2 regions of the Blautia liquoris genome follow, and region 1 is predicted to be linked to the other one. Evidence: a T-box and tRNA genes for the amino acid it is inferred to sense, from the RefSeq annotation. Region 1 holds a T-box; the other holds one or more tRNA genes.
The links. The T-box of region 1 lies ahead of thrS (threonine--tRNA ligase). A T-box ahead of a tRNA ligase gene usually reads a tRNA of that ligase, here a tRNA-Thr.

Region 1 (10,878 bases):
TAAACAGTACACACTTTCCTTCCATAACTGGCATGCCCGCTTCCGGCCCGATATCTCCAAGGCCCAGAACTGCAGAACCGTCAGTGATCACGGCTACCATATTGCCACGGCGTGTGTACTTGTAGGATAAATCCTTATCCTCGGCGATACGAAGACAGGGCTCGGCAACACCCGGCGTATATGCAATCGACAGATCCTCGGGAGTTTCCACCTTTGCTCTGCTTGTAACTTCAATTTTTCCTCTCCATTTTTCGTGCTGCAATAATGCCTTTTCTTTCACATCCATGATTAGTCCCTTTCCGGCTTTCCCTTAAGCCTCTAGCTTCTGTTAATATAACTTTGTCCGTATGTCATAGCAGCCAAAGATTGTTATATTCTTATCATACCTCTTCGAGTAATGAATTGCAATCCAAAAATCAAATTGTTCGGCTGTAATATCTGTTTGTGCCAATCTGAACACAGTTATACTTTCGAAAAAAGACTAATAAATCTGTCCCTTCGCCGCGGCTATTTTTTCGGTGCATCAAGTAGTTTTGCAAGGCCTTTGGCATAGGCGATCAGCATTCGCCTGTCATCTTTGGAAAGATTTTTGTAAATTTCCAGCAGCTCTGTCTGAGAATTGGTAAGCGTGTATTCTTTTATGCCCTCCAAAAAGAAATCTGATAAAGTAATCTCGAAGGCATCACACATTTTCTGAAGTGTGGGAACTGTCGGTATATTCGTCCGGTGCAGCATGTTGTTAATTGTGGAGTAAGGAAGTCCGGATTCCTTTGCAAGACGGTAATACGACCACTTGCGTTCCGCACAAAGCTCCTTGATATGTTCAATAACATCTGTATCTCTCATAATTTATGCCCCATTCTTTTTCGTGTATTTTGTAGTAAACTAAGATGTCAATGCACAAAGGTTCGTTTGTGCCGGATGGAGTCCTGTTTAGACATACATTATAAATCTATTGTAGTTGACTAAATGATAAACGATAGATGTTAATAAGAGCGTGAACTATATACTTCATATGAGTGATAATTACGAGACATTTCCCCATTAGTTACGGAGCTTTCTTATTTTTGGAGATTATAAAACCACTGGAGATTTGACCAGTGGTTTTATAATTTGCTATCCTTTTAATGAAAAAAATCCCGGAAACATAAGCTTTCCGGGAAGTGATTATTTATGCAGCGATCTTTGATTTTGCAAGTTCTGCAAGTGTTGAAAAACCATCTTTATCATTGATTGCCATGTCAGCAAGAACCTTTCTGTTGAGTTCTACACCGGCAAGTTTTAATCCATACATAAATTTGCTGTATGAAAGGCCGTTGATACGTGCTGCCGCATTGATACGTGCAATCCAAAGTTGACGGAATTGTCTCTTCTTTTGCTTTCTTCCTGCATAAGAACTGGACAGTGCTCTCATCACTGACTGTTTTGCAACTCTATATTGTTTACTTCTGGCACCTCTGTACCCCTTTGCCAGCTTTAAAGTTCTGTTATGTTTTTTCTTAGCGTTCACTCCGCCTTTAACTCTTGCCATTTCTTATATTCCTCCTTGAAAACCTCTTACGAATACGGTAAGATTTTCTTCATATTCTTTACGTTTGTTGCATCAAGAACAGTAGACTTTCTAAGATTTCTCTTTCTCTTTTGAGATTTCTTGGTTAAGATATGGCTCTTATATGCTTTGTTTCTCATAATTTTGCCTGTTCCTGTTGTCTTAAAGCGCTTTGCAGCCGCTCTGTTTGTCTTCATTTTTGGCATGTTAACTTCCTCCTAAAAGCAACGTATCTTTCAACGTTTTTCTGATAAAAACATGGTCATACTTCTGCCCTCAACCTTAGGTGCCTTCTCAACCGAAGCGATATCAGACAGACTTTCAGCGAATTCATCAAGGATATGTCTCCCATTGCTCATATGTGCCATCTCACGGCCCCTGAAACGCAGAGTAACCTTAACTTTATTTCCCTTGGAAATAAACTTTCTGGCTGCACCCACTTTTGTATTCAGATCGTTGGCGCCGATGTTTGGTGACAGACGTACTTCTTTGATGTCTATCGTTTTTTGCTTTTTCTTGGCTTCCTTTTCCTTACGGGCAAGTTCATACTTATATTTTCCATAATCGATGATCTTGCAGACAGGCGGTTTCGCCTTCGGAGCAATTTTTACCAGATCCAACCCCGCCTCCTGTGCCTTTCCATAGGCGTCTCTGGAAGACATAATACCCAACTGTTCCCCATCTTTACCGATCAGACGGACCTCTCTGTCACGTATCTGTTCGTTAATCATTAATTCGCTAATTGTTGTACACCTCCATAATATTTTCCTTGTTTACACTTCGCTCTTGTTATGAAATTCCATCTTAATATAGGCTTGTCACAGCATAAAAAAAGATAGTCAGTCAGACTATCCACCGTTTACGTATCTGGACATATGTAGTCCATTCAATCGTCTTATTAACCATTAGTCGCTTCAGGCGCTAAGGTGAGAGTGGATACTCTTCTTTGTTTTCATACTCGCTTATAATATCATAGTTGAAGTCAGCCGTCAAGCACTTTTTGTTACTATTCAGCCATGCGCAAAGCGCAGCAGCTCAAAAACGAGCTTATGGCTGAATAGTTGGCATCATCAGTTTTGTGTGAATGTACTGCATCTGGTCTCGTCGCTGGTACAAGCCTCATTGCCTCCGACATTTATGGCACCCGCAACGCATTTACATTGTTCATTATAGCTGCAGTTTTCTGCTTCGCAGTCAATACCTATGGTTGTACATCCTGAGCTTGCACTATTACTCATAGAACCTTCTTTGCGCTCAATAAAGCTCTCGCATGAAGTTTGATCCGAATCGTGTGCATTTGCACCGCCTACTTTGATCTCTCCTTTTGAACAGAGCTCATCAACATTGTAAGCACAGGTTGCAGCGGAACAATTTAATACTGTCATAAGTCTCTACCTCCTTTATATACGGAGATAGTATTGACTTAATCATTCGCTTTTATTCGAATTTCCTCTTTTATTTCTTTTATGAAACCTTCCAGTTCTTTCTGTCCCAGATCGCCCTTTCTGCGGTTTCTGACAGATACACATCCGTCTTCCTCTTCTTTTGCACCGACAATCAGCATATATGGAACCTTCTGATTTTGTGCCTCTCTAATCTTATATCCGATCTTTTCAGAACGCAGATCAATCTCTGCACGAATTTTGGCGTTCTGCAATTTGTCAAGGACTTGGTTTCCATATTCTTCATATTTTTCTGATATCGGCAAAACCTTTACCTGAACCGGTGAAAGCCATGTCGGAAATGCTCCCGCATAGTGTTCAATCAGAATTCCGATAAAACGCTCCACCGATCCGAGAAGAACTCGGTGAATCATAATCGGTCTGTGTTTCTCGCCGTCCGCTCCTGTATATTCCAGGTTAAACCGCAGCGGCAGCTGAAAATCAAGCTGAATGGTCCCACACTGCCAAGTTCTTCCGAGCGAATCCTCCAGATGGAAATCAATCTTCGGCCCGTAAAATGCACCATCACCTTCATTTATAAGATAATCGGTCTCCATCTCATCAAGAGCACCACGCAGAGCATCGGTTGCCATCTCCCAGTCTTCATCACTGCCCATACTGTTATCCGGGCGAGTAGAAAGCTCCACATGGTATTTAAAACCGAACAGATTGTAAACCTCGTCGATAAGTTTTGCAACTTTCTTGATTTCTTCCTTCATCTGTTCCGGTGTCAGAAAGATATGAGCGTCGTCCTGTGTAAAACAGCGGACACGCATCAGCCCATGCAGCTGGCCTGACTTTTCATGGCGGTGTACCAGACCAAGTTCCGTAAGACGCAGCGGAAGATCACGGTAAGAACGCGGTTCCGATTCATAGACCAGGATGGATCCCGGACAGTTCATCGGTTTGATTGCGTAATCTTCCTCATCAATTTTTGTAGTATACATGTTATCTTTGTAATGATCCCAGTGTCCGGATGTCTCCCACAGAGATCTGCTCAAGATAACAGGAGTCGAAATTTCGTCATAATGATTCTTCACATGGAGTCCCCTCCAGTAATCCAAAAGAGCATTCTTAAGTGCCATTCCCTTCGGAAGGAAAAACGGGAACCCGGGACCCTCATCACTCATCATAAAAAGGCCCAGCTCACGTCCCAGTTTTCTGTGATCACGTTTTTTTGCCTCTTCAATCTTGTTCAGATACTCTTCCAGATCCGCCTTCTTTGGAAATGCAGTTCCGTAGATACGAGTGAGCATCTTATTGCGCTCATCTCCTCTCCAGTAGGCACCGGCGATACTTGTGAGCTTAAAGGCCTTCACAGGCTTTGTGCTCATCAGATGCGGTCCTGCACAGAGGTCTACAAACTCTCCTTGCTCATAGAAACTGATCTCTTCTCCTTTTGGAAGATCCTCAACCAGCTCTACCTTATATGGCTCATTACGTTTCTCCATAAAGGCAATCGCCTCATCCCTTGGTTTCGTAAATCTTTGAATCGGATAGGCCGCCTTTATAATCTTTTTCATCTCTGCCTCAATCTTAGCCAGATCTTCCGGAGTAATCGGCTCTTCACTGTCAATGTCATAATAAAATCCATCGGCGATCGACGGACCGATTGCCAGCTTTACATCCGGATATAATCTCTTAATTGCCTGTGCCATAATATGTGAAGTTGTATGGCGATATGCAGCCAGTCCTTCTGGATCTGAAGGTGTATGGATAGCAAGGGTACAATCCCGGTCGATTTCATGACGGAGATCCACAATTTCCCCGTTGACTTCCCCACAGGCAGCCATTCTTCCCAGTCCTTCACTAATATCTTTTGCAATATCAATCACGGACAACGGCTTGTCATATTCTTTTTTTGATCCATCTTTCAATGTTATAATCATATACATCCTCCTTTATTTAACTAAAAAAGTCCCTCACAGCCGTATCAAAATACATACTGTAAGGGACGAATCATCAATCACATTCGCGGTTCCACCCAAATTGTTTTAAAAACCACTCATTACGATGATAACGGAATCACCGGACCGAATTGGGGCCACTCAAAGGTAGTTTTCAACCGTTTCCCGATAAGACACTTCCAGCTTTTATGTCTCTCTCTGTAACGTTTCACGATTTACTCTTCTTCTCAACGTGTTGTCTTCTATGTGGCTTAAGTATAACACGCCATCTGGCATTGTCAAGGTGTTTTTTTTAAGTTATACTTAAGGTAAAACAGCCCACAAGGGCGAATTTGGAGGTTTTTTAAAAATGAAGCTGATATTTATACGTCACGGAGAACCCAATTACGATATCGATTCTCTCACAGAAAAAGGATGGCGCGAAGCCGAATATCTGTCAGAACGGACCAGTAGATGGGACATCACGGACATCTATTGTTCTCCCCTCGGGCGGGCACAAGATACTGCAGCTGCCTCGCTAAAAAAATTAGATCGAAAGGCAGTCACCTGTGACTGGCTAAAAGAGTTCGATTCCCCAATTGTGGACCCACAGACCGGAAAACAGGTTCTCCCCTGGGATCGAAAATCCGATTATCTCAATACTCATCCGGAATTGTTTGATTTGGACGGATGGCACCAAAGCCCGGATATGATCTCGGGAAATCTAAAGGAAAATTACGAATATGTCACGGCAAAGATGGATGAGCTGCTCGTAAAATACGGATATCGCAGGGATGGATACCGCTATCTCACTGAGAAAAATACTCATCGCGACGATGTTGTCGTCTGTTTCTGCCATCTGGGAATCACAGGTGCATTGGTCTCTCACCTGATCAATGTGACTCCCCACCAGTTATGGCAGGGATTCTTTCTCGCCCCGACCTCCGTCACTGTACTCGGAACCGAAGAGCGTACTCCGGGTGAAGCATACTTTCGATGCCAGATGATGGGCGACACCTCCCATCTGCTCCTACATAGCGAACCGGTATCCGTCTACGGATCCTTTACAGATCCATTTCAGGGGTAACGATCCCAGAATTCTTTTACCTCATCTGCGATCGTTTTGACGGAGCAGGTACTGTATGTCTTCCATTCCCGCGGAAAGAGATCCAAGTTCTCCCGATACCGGAAGCGTTCGTCTAAAAGCACGACCACTCCGGTATCTTCATCTGTTCGTATCACACGTCCCGCGGCCTGGAAGACTTTATTCATGCCGGGAAAACGATAGGCGTAATCAAAGCCTTTTTCGCCCCGCCTGTCATAGAATTCTTTCAGAATTTCCCGTTCCGTATCCAATTTTGGAATGCCTGTCCCCACAACGAGCGCTCCGATCAGTCGTTCCCCGTCCAGATCAATTCCTTCTGAGAAAATTCCTCCCATTACACAAAACGCGATCAGAGTCTCTGAATCTGTGCTGTTTAGGCTAAACGCATCTAAAAAAGCCTCTCTTTCGGTCTCGTTCATACCGGAAACCTGCTGCAGCACCTGGACACCTCCGTCAGCCTCTACCTTGGGCAAGAATGACTCCTGAAAGATATCGTTTACATCTTTCAGCATCTGATAAGATGGAAAGAACACCATGTAATTTCCCTTTTTCTGCCCCACCGTCTGACAGATATAAGAGGCAATTCTTGTATATTCCTCTGTGCTCCGCCTGGTATATTTCGTGCTCACGTCATTCGTCAGAATCAGTTTCCGTTTGTCAGGGTCAAATGGCGACTCCACATAAACCGCATAATCATCTTTTCTCACGGACAACAGTTCTTTATAATAACGGACCGGGAGAAGTGTCGCCGAGAAAAATACTGCACTCACTCCCTTATTCAGACATTCCTGCAGATTGTCCGCCGGATTTACGCAAAATAGTTTCAGCATAAAGCGTCCGTCTGCCGTATGTCTGGCATAAATCATATAATTTTCGTCCATGATTTCGTAGATATTGACAAACGACTTCACAGAAAAATAAAATTCAAGAATCTTTTTTCTCAACTCTCCATTTCCCAGATCCTGAAGAAAACGTTCCAGTTCTCCCACCAACCCCATCATAGAAAGGAGAAAATTTCCGACATTTTCAAGTTCCAGGTAATCTTTGCTGCACTCTCTTTTAAAGGCAAGAAGCTGCCGATTGCAGCGTTCCAACACCCTTGCAAGTTTTGTATCGTGTACGTAAGGCTTAATCAGCTTTTTGATCTCCAGAAAATCCTCTTTATATACGGCTGCACTGTACATCTGCCTTCCTCGTTCCACCAGATTGTGGGCCTCGTCAATCAAGAAGAGATATTCTCCCTTTCCCATGCCTTCTCCAAAGAATCTGCGAAGACGAACCACAGGATCGAAGACGTAGTTATAATCACAGATGACTGCATCGACCCATGTAGCCAAATCCAGCTGAAATTCGTAGGGGCAGACTTGTGCCTTATCTGCCGCCTCCAATACCACATCTCTCGATAACGTATCACTGTGATTCAGAAGCTCAAAAACCGCATCATTTACCCGGTCATAATGTCCTTTTGCACGTGGGCATGTCTCAGGACTGCAGTCCACCTCATCACAGACACACATCTTTTCCTTTGCCGTCAGCGTAATCACTTTATAGAGCAGGCCTCTTTCGCTTAAGATTGAAAACGCCTCTTCTGCCACGGTCCGGGTGATCGTCTTAGCAGTAAGATAAAAGATCTTATCTCCTTTGTTCTCCCCCACTGCGCGGACCGCCGGAAAAAGTACCGACAACGTCTTCCCAACACCCGTAGGTGCATTTACAAAAAGCTGTTTCCCCCTGATAATCGTGCGATATACATCTGCCACAAGCTTTTTCTGTCCTTTTCGGTATGGATAAGGAAATTCCATCCCCTGCATTGATGCATTCCTCTTCTGTCTCCACAAGTACTGAAAATCTGCCCACTTCTGGTATTGACAGATCAAATCTGTAAACCAATTGTCCAACTCTGCCATTAAAAAAGTCTCGTTGAAGCGTTTGATCTCCTCTGTCTCCAGATTACAGTAAGTCATCTGAATCCCCATCTGCTCTTTATGGTTCAAAAGGGCATAGATGTAGGCATAGCATTTTGCCTGTGCCACATGAACCGGCACCGGCTCTGTAATCTCCGAGATCAGTGTATAAGTACTCTTGATCTCGTCAATCACATCCATGCCATCTTTATAGAAGATTCCGTCTGCACGGCCTTCAATCCGCAGAGTATAGTGATCAAACTGTTTCTCATAGATAAGCGGACATTCTGGACGATAACCAGCCCCCATACTCTTTTGAATCTTTCTGTGGATACGGCTGCCTTTTTGCATCGCCTCTTTATCGGCAAACCCGTCCTTTCGGTTGTCTAGATCCCCGCTGCGAAGCAGGAATTCCACCAATGCCCGCACGGATATACGGATTGTCTCCATCCTATCACCTTTCCTGCGTCTTCTTGCGCCTGTACAAGCTGCCCGTTGTTTCCACAAGCCTGCATGATACATAGAAGGACATAACAGAACGAATGTTCCTCTGTTATGTCCTTCTTTTTGTGCCTGTCAGGCCACTGAATACTTCTGTAAAGTTTGTTTAAAATCCTGGTCTTCGCCATAGCAGTGAACAGTCAATGTTCTCGACAAGTCCATGCTTAATATACCCAGAATGGATTTGGCATCTATGATAAAGCGATTGTAAAAAATGTCTATGTCAAAGTCACACTTTGATGCTGCGCTTACGAAGTCTTCAACGGCTTTTACATTCGGCAGTTTAATTTTGCTTTCTGCCATCATAATCACCCTTTCCAAAGCGTTTGCTTACTTTTCTTGTGATAGGTAATACAATCAAAACCATATACCTATCGTATAACAATTATTGCACGATCGCTTATTCTTGTCAAACATTCTTTTTAATCATCTTATCCGTGCTGTTTATGACAGCTGAACCAGAGCAGTCAGTGCATCATCAACGTATTCATTCAATACGCCGGAAAATGTTCCCGCATCGGCAGCATTTGCATAATCTGTCCGAATCGGCATCTTTCCCAGGACTTTTGTTCCCAAATCTTCCACAATCTCATCAATATGGCTTTGACCGAATACTTCAATCTTTTTCTCGCAGTCCGGACATTTTACATAACTGTAATTCTCAACCACACCGAGTACGGGAATTGCCATCATATGTGCCATCTTATACGCTTTTGTCACAATCATACGCACCAGCTCCTGGGGAGATGATACGATGATGACTCCATCGACCGGGAGGGACTGGAAGACAGTCAACGGAACATCTCCGGTTCCCGGCGGCATATCAACAAATAAGTAATCGAGATCTCCCCAGACTACCTCACTCCAGAACTGTTTCACAACATTTACCAGAATGGGCCCTCTCCAGATCACCGGCTCCTCTTCATTTTGCAGCAGAAGATTTACGGACATAATTTTTACGCCATTTTCCGCCTCAGCCGGATACATCCCGCTGTCATTCCCCTTGATGGAACCATGAAGTCCATACATCTTGGGAATTGAAGGACCGGTGATGTCTGCGTCCAGAATACCCACGCGATATCCCATCTTTGCCATCTGATTTGCAAGTGAAGCAGTGACAAACGATTTACCCACTCCTCCTTTTCCGCTTACAATGCCAATGACATGTTTAATACTTGAATCCGGATTCAGTTTTACATGTAGATCCGGCATTTTATTCGTCTCTTTTGCCATTATTTTTTCCTCTCTGTTTTTTTACTTGATAAATCTGTCGATTGCCTTATTCAGGTCCTCAAGTGCTTCCATATCTCCGCTTTCCACGGCATCCACAATACAATGCTCAATGTGATCCTGCAGGATCACTTTTGCAGTATTATTGATTGCAGACTTCACAGCCGACAGCTGAATCAGAACTTCACTGCAGTCTCTTCCATCTTCCACCATGCGCTTTATTGACTCCATATGCCCGATCGCCCTTGAGAGACGGTTAAGCACAGCCTTTGTATTTTGATGTGTATGTGTATGCACATGATCGTGTTGATGTTCGATAACCTTCCCGTCCTCCAACACGTGTTTATGGGGCTCATGCGATATATATTCTTCCATCTTTATAATCACCTCATACTATAGTGTGGGAGCAAAAAATATTTTGCTCCATGATGCAAAGTTTAGTTTTTTATCTGTCCAAAGCTCTTTTCGCCTATAGAATCAGACATTCTCCCCAGTAACTGATCAGGCTTTCCAAAGACCAGGAAGCATTCGCCGGACTTGTAGAGGGTAGCTTTACAGCCTTAACCTTCGTATTATTTTCTATATATTTATGATACAGTCGAAAAGCTGTCCCACCATTTGTACAGATCTTTTTGATATCCGCAATCTTGAGAATCTCGGTCAGATCATTTGGCACAACATCTCTGATGCTGCTGTCGCTGGATCCCTCAACCGTACACGATGCAATCACATCCCAGACAGCTATCTGGTGTGACAACAAAAAAGTCTTTTTTTCTTTCACAGTCCCAGGAGTTTCGCACTGACAGATCCCGGCAAGCACCTTCCAGAATCGATTCTGCGGATGTCCATAGAAAAATCCGCTCTCACGGGACTTCACAGAGGGGAAACTTCCCAGAATCAGGATTCTGGAATCTTCATCATACACGGGATCAATCTCGTGTCTTTTTCTTGGCTTGTCACGACTCGGGATCATCTTCATCGAATTCGACAATTGTATAAAACCCCCTGTTTGTCTGATTTATCTCTTTTACGATACCTTGCCTGGACTTCAGGCGTTCAAAGGCAGCATAATTTCTGCTCATGGCTACTGCAGGGACAATCGTATAATAATAGGATGTCGGAAGCTGGCTCTCAGTCACCTTGACTTCCTGGCCTGTCTCCAGAAGTCCCTGTCTCTCCATCTTAAATTCCATCCTTCGCAATTCTCTCACCTCTTCATAATAATCGGTTGATTTTCCAGAAATCTCTGACGGCTGAACAT
Region 2 (10,878 bases), 370 kb from region 1:
TCTGATAGATGAATTCGAACTGTCAGATGCACAGGCTCAGGCAATTGTAGATATGAGACTGCGGGCACTTACCGGACTGGAACGAGAGAAACTTGAAAATGAATATAAAGATCTGATGGAAAAGATAGACAAATATCGTGCTATCTTAGGAGATCGTAAATTACTTCTCAAGGTAATCCGTAAAGAAATTATGGAGATTTCTGACAAATACGGTGATGATCGGAGAACTTCAATAGGTTTTGATGAATTCGATATTTCCATGGAAGATCTGATTCCGAGGGAAAACACGGTAATTACTATGACTAAACTAGGTTATATTAAACGAATGACCGTCGATAATTTCCATTCTCAGAACAGAGGAGGTAAAGGAATTAAAGGCATGCAGACGATTGATGATGACTATATTGAGGAACTCCTGATGACAACAACTCATCATTACCTGATGTTCTTTACAAATATGGGAAAAGTCTATCGGCTAAAGGCATATGAGATACCAGAAGCGTCAAGAACCGCCCGTGGAACAGCGATTATAAATTTGATTCAGCTTCAGCCGGGTGAGAATATCACTGCAGTGATTCCGATCCGTGAGTATGAAGAGGGTTATTACCTGTTTATGGCAACTAAGAATGGACTTGTAAAGAAGACTCCAATTACTGATTATGCGAATGTGAGAAAAACCGGACTTGCGGCAATTGCTCTGAGAGATAACGATGAATTGATTGAAGTTAAATCCACGGACAGTAAGAAGGATATTATTCTGGTTACGAAATTTGGTCAGTGTATCAGATTTAAGGAAACTGATGTGAGAAGTACCGGACGTGTATCTATGGGAGTGAGGGGAATTAATCTTCTGGATCAAGATGAAGTAATCGGCATGCAGCTGAGTTCGCAAGGAGATTATCTGTTGTTTGTATCTGAAAAAGGACTGGGCAAGAGGACCTCTATGAGTGAATTCACGCCTCAGATTCGCGGCGGAAAAGGTGTAAAATGTTATAAGATTGCAGAAAGAACGGGAAATCTGATTGGTGTAAAGGCAGTTAATTCTGAAAATGAAGTTATGATTATCACTACTGAGGGTATTATTATACGTATACAGTGTGATGATATATCTGTGTTGGGAAGAATTACATCGGGTGTTAAACTTATGAATCTGTCAGAAAATATATACGTAGCCAGCATTGCAAAAGTCAGAGACAAGAAAGATGGTGTAGCGGCAGCAGTATCAGAAGAAATAATCGAAGAGATGTCTGAAGAGGAAACCGATACAGATATAGATGATTCAGAAACACCTGAGCCATAAATGATGAGATTACAGGATTGTGTATGAAAGAGAATAATAAGTAACATTATCATAATAAGAGGTTGGGGTCAAAAGTAATTTGACCCCTTATGATACACGGATTGTTACGCTCTTCGAGCTCTCACAATCCTAAAAACATTCGAATTCCACCCTAATCGGGTTGCGTTCTCATGTTTTTACGGGTCCCAAAGTCATGCTTTTTCATGTGAGCATGAAACGCAGAACCTTTTGACCCTGGTATCATAAAATCGGAGATAATAATTATTATAATAAAGGGAAAAAACAGTTGACAAACAACTTGCTGTTTTGTATAATAATTAATGCGTCACATATTGGCGTAAATTAAATAAGTTTATTTTACTCAGGCAACTGGAGAAGTACTCAAGTGGCTGAAGAGGCGCCCCTGCTAAGGGTGTAGGTCGTTTGCGCGGCGCGAGGGTTCAAATCCCTCCTTCTCCGTTGATTATCAATGGGCAAAACTTGCCCCAAGATTATCATAAAAAAGTGTTGACAAAAGATACTAATATGTGATAAGATAATCAAGCTGTCGACGAAACAAGCTGCACAGCAAAACATCTCATATTGAGATAAAAAGAAAGAAAAAGTTCTTGACAAAGCAGATACAGCGTGATAAGATAATCAAGTTGCTGCAAAAACAGGAACGAACAGGAACCTTGATAATTAAACAGTAAAACACATCCTCGAAAGTCCATTTGAGAATTAACAATGAACGATCGAAAGATCCTTAAAAAACAGTAAAAGGGATAAATTAGCTAGTAGTTGATTTTGACCTGGAACGAACTTTGCATCAACTGAGAAATCAGCGGATGATCATATTGATCAGAGAGTTTGATCCTGGCTCAGGATGAACGCTGGCGGCGTGCTTAACACATGCAAGTCGAGCGAGAAATTCTTTCCAAAGTCTTCGGACAGAGGAAGGAATAGACAGCGGCGGACGGGTGAGTAACGCGTGGGGAACCTGCCTCGTACCGGGGGATAACAGTTGGAAACAGCTGCTAATACCGCATAAGCGCACAGCATCGCATGATGCCGTGTGAAAAACTCCGGTGGTATGAGATGGACCCGCGTTGGATTAGCTAGTTGGCAGGGCAAAGGCCTACCAAGGCAACGATCCATAGCCGGCCTGAGAGGGCGACCGGCCACATTGGGACTGAGACACGGCCCAGACTCCTACGGGAGGCAGCAGTGGGGAATCTTGCACAATGGGCGAAAGCCTGATGCAGCGACGCCGCGTGAGTGAAGAAGTATTTCGGTATGTAAAGCTCTATCAGCAGGGAAGAAAATGACGGTACCTGACTAAGAAGCCCCGGCTAACTACGTGCCAGCAGCCGCGGTAATACGTAGGGGGCAAGCGTTATCCGGATTTACTGGGTGTAAAGGGAGCGTAGACGGACCGGCAAGTCTGAAGTGAAATTCCAGGGCTCAACCCTGGGACTGCTTTGGAAACTGCAGATCTTGAGTACCGGAGGGGTAAGCGGAATTCCTAGTGTAGCGGTGAAATGCGTAGATATTAGGAAGAACACCAGTGGCGAAGGCGGCTTACTGGACGGTAACTGACGTTGAGGCTCGAAAGCGTGGGTAGCAAACAGGATTAGATACCCTGGTAGTCCACGCCGTAAACGATGAATGCTAGGTGTCGGGAAGCACAGCTTTTCGGTGCCGCCGCAAACGCATTAAGCATTCCACCTGGGGAGTACGTTCGCAAGAATAAAACTCAAAGGAATTGACGGGGACCCGCACAAGCGGTGGAGCATGTGGTTTAATTCGAAGCAACGCGAAGAACCTTACCAAATCTTGACATCCCTCTGACCGGTACGTAATGGTACCTTTCCTTCGGGACAGAGGAGACAGGTGGTGCATGGTTGTCGTCAGCTCGTGTCGTGAGATGTTGGGTTAAGTCCCGCAACGAGCGCAACCCTTATTGTCAGTAGCCAGCAGGTAGAGCTGGGCACTCTGATGAGACTGCCAGGGATAACCTGGAGGAAGGCGGGGATGACGTCAAATCATCATGCCCCTTATGATTTGGGCTACACACGTGCTACAATGGCGGAAACAGAGGGAAGCGAACGGGAGACCGGAAGCGAACCCCAAAAATAACGTCTCAGTTCGGATTGTAGTCTGCAACTCGACTACATGAAGCTGGAATCGCTAGTAATCGCGGATCAGAATGCCGCGGTGAATACGTTCCCGGGTCTTGTACACACCGCCCGTCACACCATGGGAGCCGGAAATGCCCGAAGCCTGTGACCGAACCTCTACGGAGGACGGAGCAGTCGAAGGTGGAGCTGGTAACTGGGGTGAAGTCGTAACAAGGTAGCCGTATCGGAAGGTGCGGCTGGATCACCTCCTTTCTAAGGAAACGGACAAGTAACCGGATGTGTTTTACTGTTTAGTTATCAAGTGTAAAAGTAACAGAAACGAAACTTTTACAGCTTGTCAGTCTCAAAACTGAATAACTAACTGCTGGCGGCGATGCGTTTAGGGGAAACACCCGTACCCATCCCGAACACGAAGGTTAAGCCTTAAGCGGCCGATGGTACTACACTGGTAACGGTGTGGGAGAACAGGTGGCTGCCAGCACCTAATAATAAAATTGAGGGCTTATAGCTCAGCCGGTTAGAGCGCACGCCTGATAAGCGTGAGGTCGGTGGTTCGAGTCCACTTAAGCCCAGCTAATAATTTAAGTGAAAGCCATAGGGCAAAGGCCCACTTAAGCCCAGCTAATAATATATCATAAATACCCAGGGGATATAGCTCAGTTGGGAGAGCACCTGCCTTGCAAGCAGGGGGTCGAGAGTTCGAATCTCTTTATCTCCACTCATCGATGAATGAATAGTCAGGAATCGGTGTATGATATGTACCTTGAAAACTGCATACAGATTATATCTATATCCAAGCGTGAAAAACGCAAGATAGAGAAAAGACATCCGAGGCATTGTGTATGAGAATACATGATGTTATCGAAACCAGATAGATTCGAAAGAATCGATGCTTTTAAAGAAAGTCGAAGTCCATGGAAGATGAGAGTCAGACATGGATTCCAATACAGAATCAGTAAACACAAAACCGAACCGCACGCTAGCGGGGAGGTGGACCAACAAAGGTCAAGCATTAAGAGCGCAGGGTGGATGCCTTGGCACTGAGAGCCTAAGAAGGACGCGGCAAGCTGCGAAAAGCTTCGGGGAGGCGCACACAGCCTGAGATCCGGAGATATCCGAATGGGGAAACCCGCATGAGCAGACCTCATGCATTCCTACGCCAATTCATAACGTAGGGAAGGGAACCGGGGGAACTGAAACATCTAAGTACCCCGAGGAGAAGAAAGAAAACTCGATTTTCCAAGTAGCGGCGAGCGAACGGGAAAGAGCCCAAACCATGGTGCGTGCACCATGGGGTTTTGGACTGCAGGAGGTACTTTCTAACTTAGCCGAATGGTTTTGGGAAAGCCATCCAAAGAGGGTGAAAGACCCGTAGGCGAAAAGAAGGAAAGACCGGCAGGATCCAGAGTACCACGAGACACGAGAAACCTTGTGGGAAGACGGGGGGACCACCCCCCAAGGCTAAATACTCCTCAGTGACCGATAGCGCATAGTACTGTGAAGGAAAGGTGAAAAGGACCCCGGGAGGGGAGTGAAAGAGAACCTGAAACCCTGTGTTTACAAGCTGTGGAAGTGTTACAAATGCACAACCGCGTACTTTTTGTAGAACGGTCCGGCGAGTTGCGGGTGCCGGCAAGGTTAAGCACTGTCAGGTGTGGAGCCGAAGGGAAACCAAGTCTTAAGAGGGCGAAAGTCGGAACACGCAGACCCGAAACCGGGTGATCTACCCATGTCCAGGTTGAAGCTGCCGTAAAAGGCCGTGGAGGACCGAACGCACATCCGTTGAAAAGGGTGGCGATGAGGTGTGGGTAGGGGAGAAATTCCAATCGAACCCGGAGATAGCTGGTTCTCCTCGAAATAGCTTTAGGGCTAGCCTCAGACAAGATACACGGAGGTAGAGCACTGAATTCCCAAGGGGGCGTCAAAGCTTACCAAAGGATATCAAACTGCGAATGCCGTGATACCGATGTCTGGGAGTCAGACCATACGAGATAAGTTGGATGGTCAAAAGGGAAACAGCCCAGATCTGCAGCTAAGGTCCCAAAGTGCGTGTTAAGTGGAAAAGGATGTGGGATTTCAAAGACAACCAGGATGTTGGCTCAGAAGCAGCCATACATTAAAAGAGTGCGTAACAGCTCACTGGTCGAGAGGTTCTGCGCCGAAAATGTCCGGGGCTAAAACACGACACCGAAGCTCAGGAATGATTGTAAGATCATTGGTAGAGGAGCATTGTCAGAACGAAGAAGCGGTACCGGAAGGGGCCGTGGAGATCTGAGAAGAGAGAATGCCGGAATGAGTAGCGAGAGAGAGGTGAGAATCCTCTCGGCCGAATATCCAAGGTTTCCAGAGTAAAGCTGATCTTCTCTGGGTAAGTCGGGACCTAAGGCGAGGGCGAAAGCCGTAGTCGATGGAAAGCAGGTGGAGATTCCTGCACTGCAGTAAAACAGAACTGTGGGGACATGTGTGGAGAGCACGGGCGCGGAATGGAAAGCCGCGTGCAAGCGAAGGAGGAGTGCTGCAGGTAAAACCGCAGTACAATCCAAAGACGTGAAGCGGACCGAAGTAAAGTAGGGAAGCGTGTGAGCCATGGATCAAGAAAAGCCGCTATTGTTTTTATTGTACCCGTACCGTAAACCGACACAGGTAGATGAGGAGAGAATCCTAAGGCCGACGGAAGAAGCATTGTTAAGGAACTCGGCAAAATGGCCCCGTAACTTCGGGAGAAGGGGTGCCTGGCGAAAGTCAGGCCGCAGAGAAAAGGCTCAAGCAACTGTTTAGCAAAAACACAGGTCTATGCGAAACCGAAAGGTGAAGTATATGGGCTGACGCCTGCCCGGTGCTGGAAGGTTAAGAGGAGAGGTCAGAGCTACGGCTCAAAGCTTTGAATTTAAGCCCCAGTAAACGGCGGCCGTAACTATAACGGTCCTAAGGTAGCGAAATTCCTTGTCGGGTAAGTTCCGACCCGCACGAAAGGCGTAATGATTTGAGCGCTGTCTCAACAATGCATCCGGTGAAATTGAAGTACCAGTGAAGATGCTGGTTACCCGCGCCAGGACGGAAAGACCCCATGGAGCTTTACTCCAGTTTGGTACTGGGACCCGGTACTGCATGTACAGGATAGGCGGGAGGCTAAGAAGAAGGTACGCAAGTATCTTTGGAGCCGCTGTTGGGATACCGCCCTTGCAGTAGTGGATTTCTAACCAGAGTCCGTGAACCGGACATGGGACAATGCCAGACGGGGAGTTTGACTGGGGCGGTCGCCTCCGAAAGAGTATCGGAGGCGCTCAAAGGTTCCCTCAGGATGGTTGGAAACCATTCAAAGAGTGCAAAGGCAGAAGGGAGCTTAACTGCGACACCGACGGGTGGAGCAGATACGAAAGTAGGACTTAGTGATCCGGTGGTATGAAAGTGGGATTGCCATCGCTCAACGGATAAAAGCTACCCTGGGGATAACAGGCTTATCACTCCCAAGAGTTCACATCGACGGAGTGGTTTGGCACCTCGATGTCGGCTCATCGCATCCTGGGGCTGTAGTAGGTCCCAAGGGTTGGGCTGTTCGCCCATTAAAGCGGTACGCGAGCTGGGTTCAGAACGTCGTGAGACAGTTCGGTCCCTATCCGGCGTGGGCGTAGGATATTTGAGAGGAGCTGTCCTTAGTACGAGAGGACCGGGATGGACCGGCCGCTGGTGTACCTGTTGAGCCGCCAGGCTCAGGGCAGGGTAGCCAAGCCGGGAAGAGAGAAACGCTGAAGGCATCTAAGCGTGAAGCTCACCTCAAGATGAGATATCCCATTCGAAAGAAGTAAGACCCCTTGAAGACGACGAGGTAGATAGGGCAGAGGTGGAAGTACAGCAATGTATGGAGCTGACTGTTACTAATCGGTCGAGGGCTTGACCTTGACACTTGATGAAGTTTATCATCAAGTGAAGGTCCGGTGTTTACAAAAAGATGGAATGATGTTATAATTTGTATGCGGTTTTGAAGGTACATACTTCAAATATCATAATGGCCCAGTGGCTCAGTTGGTTAGAGCGTCGCCCTGTCACGGCGAAGGTCATCGGTTCAAGTCCGATCTGGGTCGCTTTATTTTCTTAAAATTGTATATAATATGGGATCTTAGCTCAGCTGGGAGAGCATCTGCCTTACAAGCAGAGGGTCACAGGTTCGAGCCCTGTAGGTCCCATTATGGATGGATTCCCGAGTGGCCAAAGGGGACAGACTGTAAATCTGCTGGCAACGCCTTCGAAGGTTCGAATCCTTCTCCATCCATTGAAGAGTAAATTTAAATTGCCCTTCATTTGTTTTAGTCATTTAATTGGATGGTTTTCCTTGTGCCGATGTGGCTCAATTGGCAGAGCAGCTGATTTGTAATCAGCAGGTTATCGGTTCGAGTCCGATCATCGGCTTCAACAAATTTTTTATTTTAATAGCGCGGGATGGAGCAGTCTGGAAGCTCGTTGGGCTCATAACCCAGAGGTCGTAGGTTCAAATCCTACTCCCGCAATTGAATGCCTAGTTAGCTCAGTTGGTAGAGCAGAGGACTGAAAATCCTCGTGTCTCTGGTTCGATTCCGGAACTAGGCATATTTTTTTCGGAGCATTAGCTCAGGTGGTAGAGCACTTGACTTTTAATCAAGTTGTCCGGGGTTCGAATCCCCGATGCTTCAGTGTTTATTATGAATTTTAAGGATATCAAATTTATTTGATATCCTTTTTTGAAATAATATAATACTGAAGATAGGGGGAATGCTTAATATGGAACAAGCATCTATTAACACGAACAGACGGCATCAGATGGAGGCCAGACGTGCAGCCAGAAGAAAAAAGAAAAAAAGACAGACAATATTTTTATGTCTTTTATTACTGATTATTATTCTTTTGATGATTCTCATGGTATTTAAGATGTTAGATTCGAATAATATCCATGAAATCGATCAAATAAAAACTGTGAAGGAGGCAGCATATACAGAAGTTCCACCCGAAAATATTGTTAAAGAAGAAGAACCTCCTGTACCTTCTTCAGCCCCAATTCCAGTCAGTGTTATACCGGGTGAAAGTATACATAGTGCCAGTGGCTATCTTGTTCGTCTAAGAGATCAGGCAGTTGTAATGAATAAAGCAGGTACAGAAAAGATATATCCGGCTCCTCTGACAAAGATAATGACCATTATTGTGGCTATTGAGAATCTTTCAAATCTGGATGAAAATGTAATGATATCTGATGAAATTATAAATACTCTTTATACACAGGGTGCAGCTATGACTGGTTTTGTAGGAGGAGAAAACCTGACAGTAAGAGATTTGTTATATGGTTCTATGATATCTTCCGGAGCAGAATCTTGTGTAGGACTTGCACAGCGAGTTTCAGGATCGGAGGATGAATTTGTAAACCAGATGAATCAAAAAGCAGATGGGCTTGGTATGAATAACACTCACTTTGTATCGTGTACGGGTCTTCCAGGTGATGACAATTACTCAACTTGTAAAGATATGGCTGTTTTGTTTGAATATTGCCTGAGAAATGATGTATTTCGTGAAATATTTACTTCAGATACTTATACTACATCTGTTACGCCTCCACATCCGAACGGAATTGTCTTAAAAAATTCAGTATTAAGTGAATTAACAGAAAATAACTTGACAAACGGAGGAGTGATAGAAGGAGGAAAGGAAAGCTTTACGAATTCTTCCGGGCAGTGTTTGGCCAGTCTTTCAAAAATTGGAGAAGATGAATATATTTTAGTTACAGCTAAATCAGATGGAAATCCCAAAAGTGAACAATATCATATATCTGATGCAGTTTCTGCATATAATTTAATAAACTAATTTTTTGGATATCGGAAGCGGGGGCAGAGTATATGACAAAGCAGGAACATGATAAGTTATCGGAAGAAAGAGGCCAGACAGAAATTATTTTAGAAGAGATGCTGAATGAACAACAATATAGTTTCTCTATATTGGGACAGGAGTATTACAAAAAAGTATGTGAGGATCCAGACATTCTTATTTCTAATTTATCTGATTATGTGGATACAGTGAAAGTGAGTGAATTAGAGATCGCAAAATTGGAAGAAGATATCAAAGGGATGAATAGGCTGTTAAAAGAACCTTTGGATCTTGTCTGTTCAAAATGTGGAAGAATTATGGATCCGAATGCTAAATATTGCTCAGAGTGTGGAGCTCAATTGGAAAAAGAAGAACAAGACATAAATTGTCCCAATAGTCATATATTAGAATAAGAAACATGGACTGATATGTGTATATGATAAAAAATAAGAAACATATAATGCAGGAACAGATGAAATATTTTGCAGCGATTCTGTTTCTGCTTATTTTTTTGCCAATTCTTGGAACTATGCTATTGTCGGGAAAAAATTACGTGAAATTATCACAAAAGGATAATATTGAGCAACTACTTCCTTCTATCTTATACCGGGAGATACCGGATCATTATCAGTTAGAAACAATTTGTGCACAGGCTGTTCTCGTCAGAAGTCGTGTATGGTATGAATATGAAAAATCTGATTATGACCAGAAAGTCTATGATCAGATTCTGAAAGAAAATATGGAATATGAGAGATCACATCATTTACAAACTGACAGGATGCTATTATGTAAAGAGGCCGTAAAAAAAACAAAGGGGTGTGTATTGGGATATGGTGGTAGGATTGTATCAGCACCTTTTTGTCGGGCAAGTAATGGCTGGACCAGGAGTGGCAAAGAAGTTCTCAAGAGAGATGATTATGGCTGGCTGGTAGGTGTAGAGAGTAAGCCCGACTTAGATTATATGCCAAAGAGAAAACCACTTTCGTTTTCTAATGATGAGTTGTATGAAAAGTTGAAGAAAATTGATAAGGATCAGAAATTAAAGAAAGATAATTTTGCTGATCATATAGCGATATCATCAGAAGATTCTTCAGGATATGCAATGGAAGTCGAGGTTTTTGGGATAAAAATACCAGGAGAAGTATTTAGGGACCTGTTGGGACTACCCTCTGCATCTTTTTCTATTTCCAAAAGAGATGACAAAATATTGATCACCTGCAGAGGAAGTGGCCATGGTATGGGAATGTCACAATATGGAGCAGATCAAATGGCAAAGGGAGGAAAATCATGGCGTGATATCCTAAATTATTATTTTCCGAATACACAGGTTATGAAAGACAAGAAAAAATAGAAAAAATTGTATAGATTTTCATTTTTAGGCAACCCTACTAATACAGAAAAAGTTAATGATACCAGGAGCACAAAGTGCGCAACAATCCGTAGTATCATTGGAGCAAGAGAAATTTTGCCCCCCAATTTCAATAAAATTAGTAGAGGTGAATGAGATGGAATCAGGAAAAAAGACACTGCGTATTGTATTGAGCGTAGTTTTGGTAGCTGCTACTCTTGTCTGTGGTGTATACGTATACCATTATGAGAGTAAAAAGCCGGATGAGGCACGTATTGAAAGTG

Region 2: it encodes a tRNA-Thr, which carries the amino acid that the T-box ahead of thrS (threonine--tRNA ligase) is inferred to sense. The anticodon was not compared.

The regions. Positions count from the first base shown of each region.
Region 1 is NZ_CP063304.1:3,155,609-3,166,486, forward strand. It holds gene INP51_RS14305 (NAD(P)-dependent malic enzyme) at 1-286, opposite strand, end outside; gene INP51_RS14310 (helix-turn-helix transcriptional regulator) at 508-846, opposite strand; gene rplT (50S ribosomal protein L20) at 1,172-1,531, opposite strand; gene rpmI (50S ribosomal protein L35) at 1,558-1,755, opposite strand; gene infC (translation initiation factor IF-3) at 1,786-2,280, opposite strand; gene INP51_RS14330 (DUF1540 domain-containing protein) at 2,620-2,934, opposite strand; gene thrS (threonine--tRNA ligase) at 2,973-4,880, opposite strand; T-box leader at 4,939-5,138, opposite strand; gene INP51_RS14340 (histidine phosphatase family protein) at 5,248-5,964, shown strand; gene INP51_RS14345 (ATP-dependent DNA helicase) at 5,955-8,336, opposite strand; gene INP51_RS14350 (HPr family phosphocarrier protein) at 8,463-8,690, opposite strand; gene INP51_RS14355 (Mrp/NBP35 family ATP-binding protein) at 8,832-9,620, opposite strand; gene INP51_RS14360 (metal-sensing transcriptional repressor) at 9,642-9,992, opposite strand; gene INP51_RS14365 (DNA-deoxyinosine glycosylase) at 10,087-10,590, opposite strand; gene INP51_RS14370 (hypothetical protein) at 10,574-10,819, opposite strand; gene INP51_RS14375 (glycosyltransferase family 2 protein) at 10,833-10,878, opposite strand, start outside.
Region 2 is NZ_CP063304.1:7,468-18,345, forward strand. It holds gene gyrA (DNA gyrase subunit A) at 1-1,300, shown strand, start outside; tRNA gene INP51_RS00035 (tRNA-Ser) at 1,672-1,759, shown strand; rRNA gene INP51_RS00040 (16S ribosomal RNA) at 2,138-3,672, shown strand; rRNA gene rrf (5S ribosomal RNA) at 3,784-3,901, shown strand; tRNA gene INP51_RS00050 (tRNA-Ile) at 3,919-3,992, shown strand; tRNA gene INP51_RS00055 (tRNA-Ala) at 4,066-4,138, shown strand; rRNA gene INP51_RS00060 (23S ribosomal RNA) at 4,423-7,320, shown strand; tRNA gene INP51_RS00065 (tRNA-Asp) at 7,429-7,502, shown strand; tRNA gene INP51_RS00070 (tRNA-Val) at 7,532-7,604, shown strand; tRNA gene INP51_RS00075 (tRNA-Tyr) at 7,609-7,690, shown strand; tRNA gene INP51_RS00080 (tRNA-Thr) at 7,755-7,827, shown strand; tRNA gene INP51_RS00085 (tRNA-Met) at 7,852-7,925, shown strand; tRNA gene INP51_RS00090 (tRNA-Phe) at 7,932-8,004, shown strand; tRNA gene INP51_RS00095 (tRNA-Lys) at 8,015-8,087, shown strand; gene INP51_RS00100 (D-alanyl-D-alanine carboxypeptidase family protein) at 8,176-9,246, shown strand; gene INP51_RS00105 (zinc ribbon domain-containing protein) at 9,279-9,659, shown strand; gene INP51_RS00110 (SpoIID/LytB domain-containing protein) at 9,683-10,597, shown strand; gene INP51_RS00115 (M23 family metallopeptidase) at 10,752-10,878, shown strand, end outside.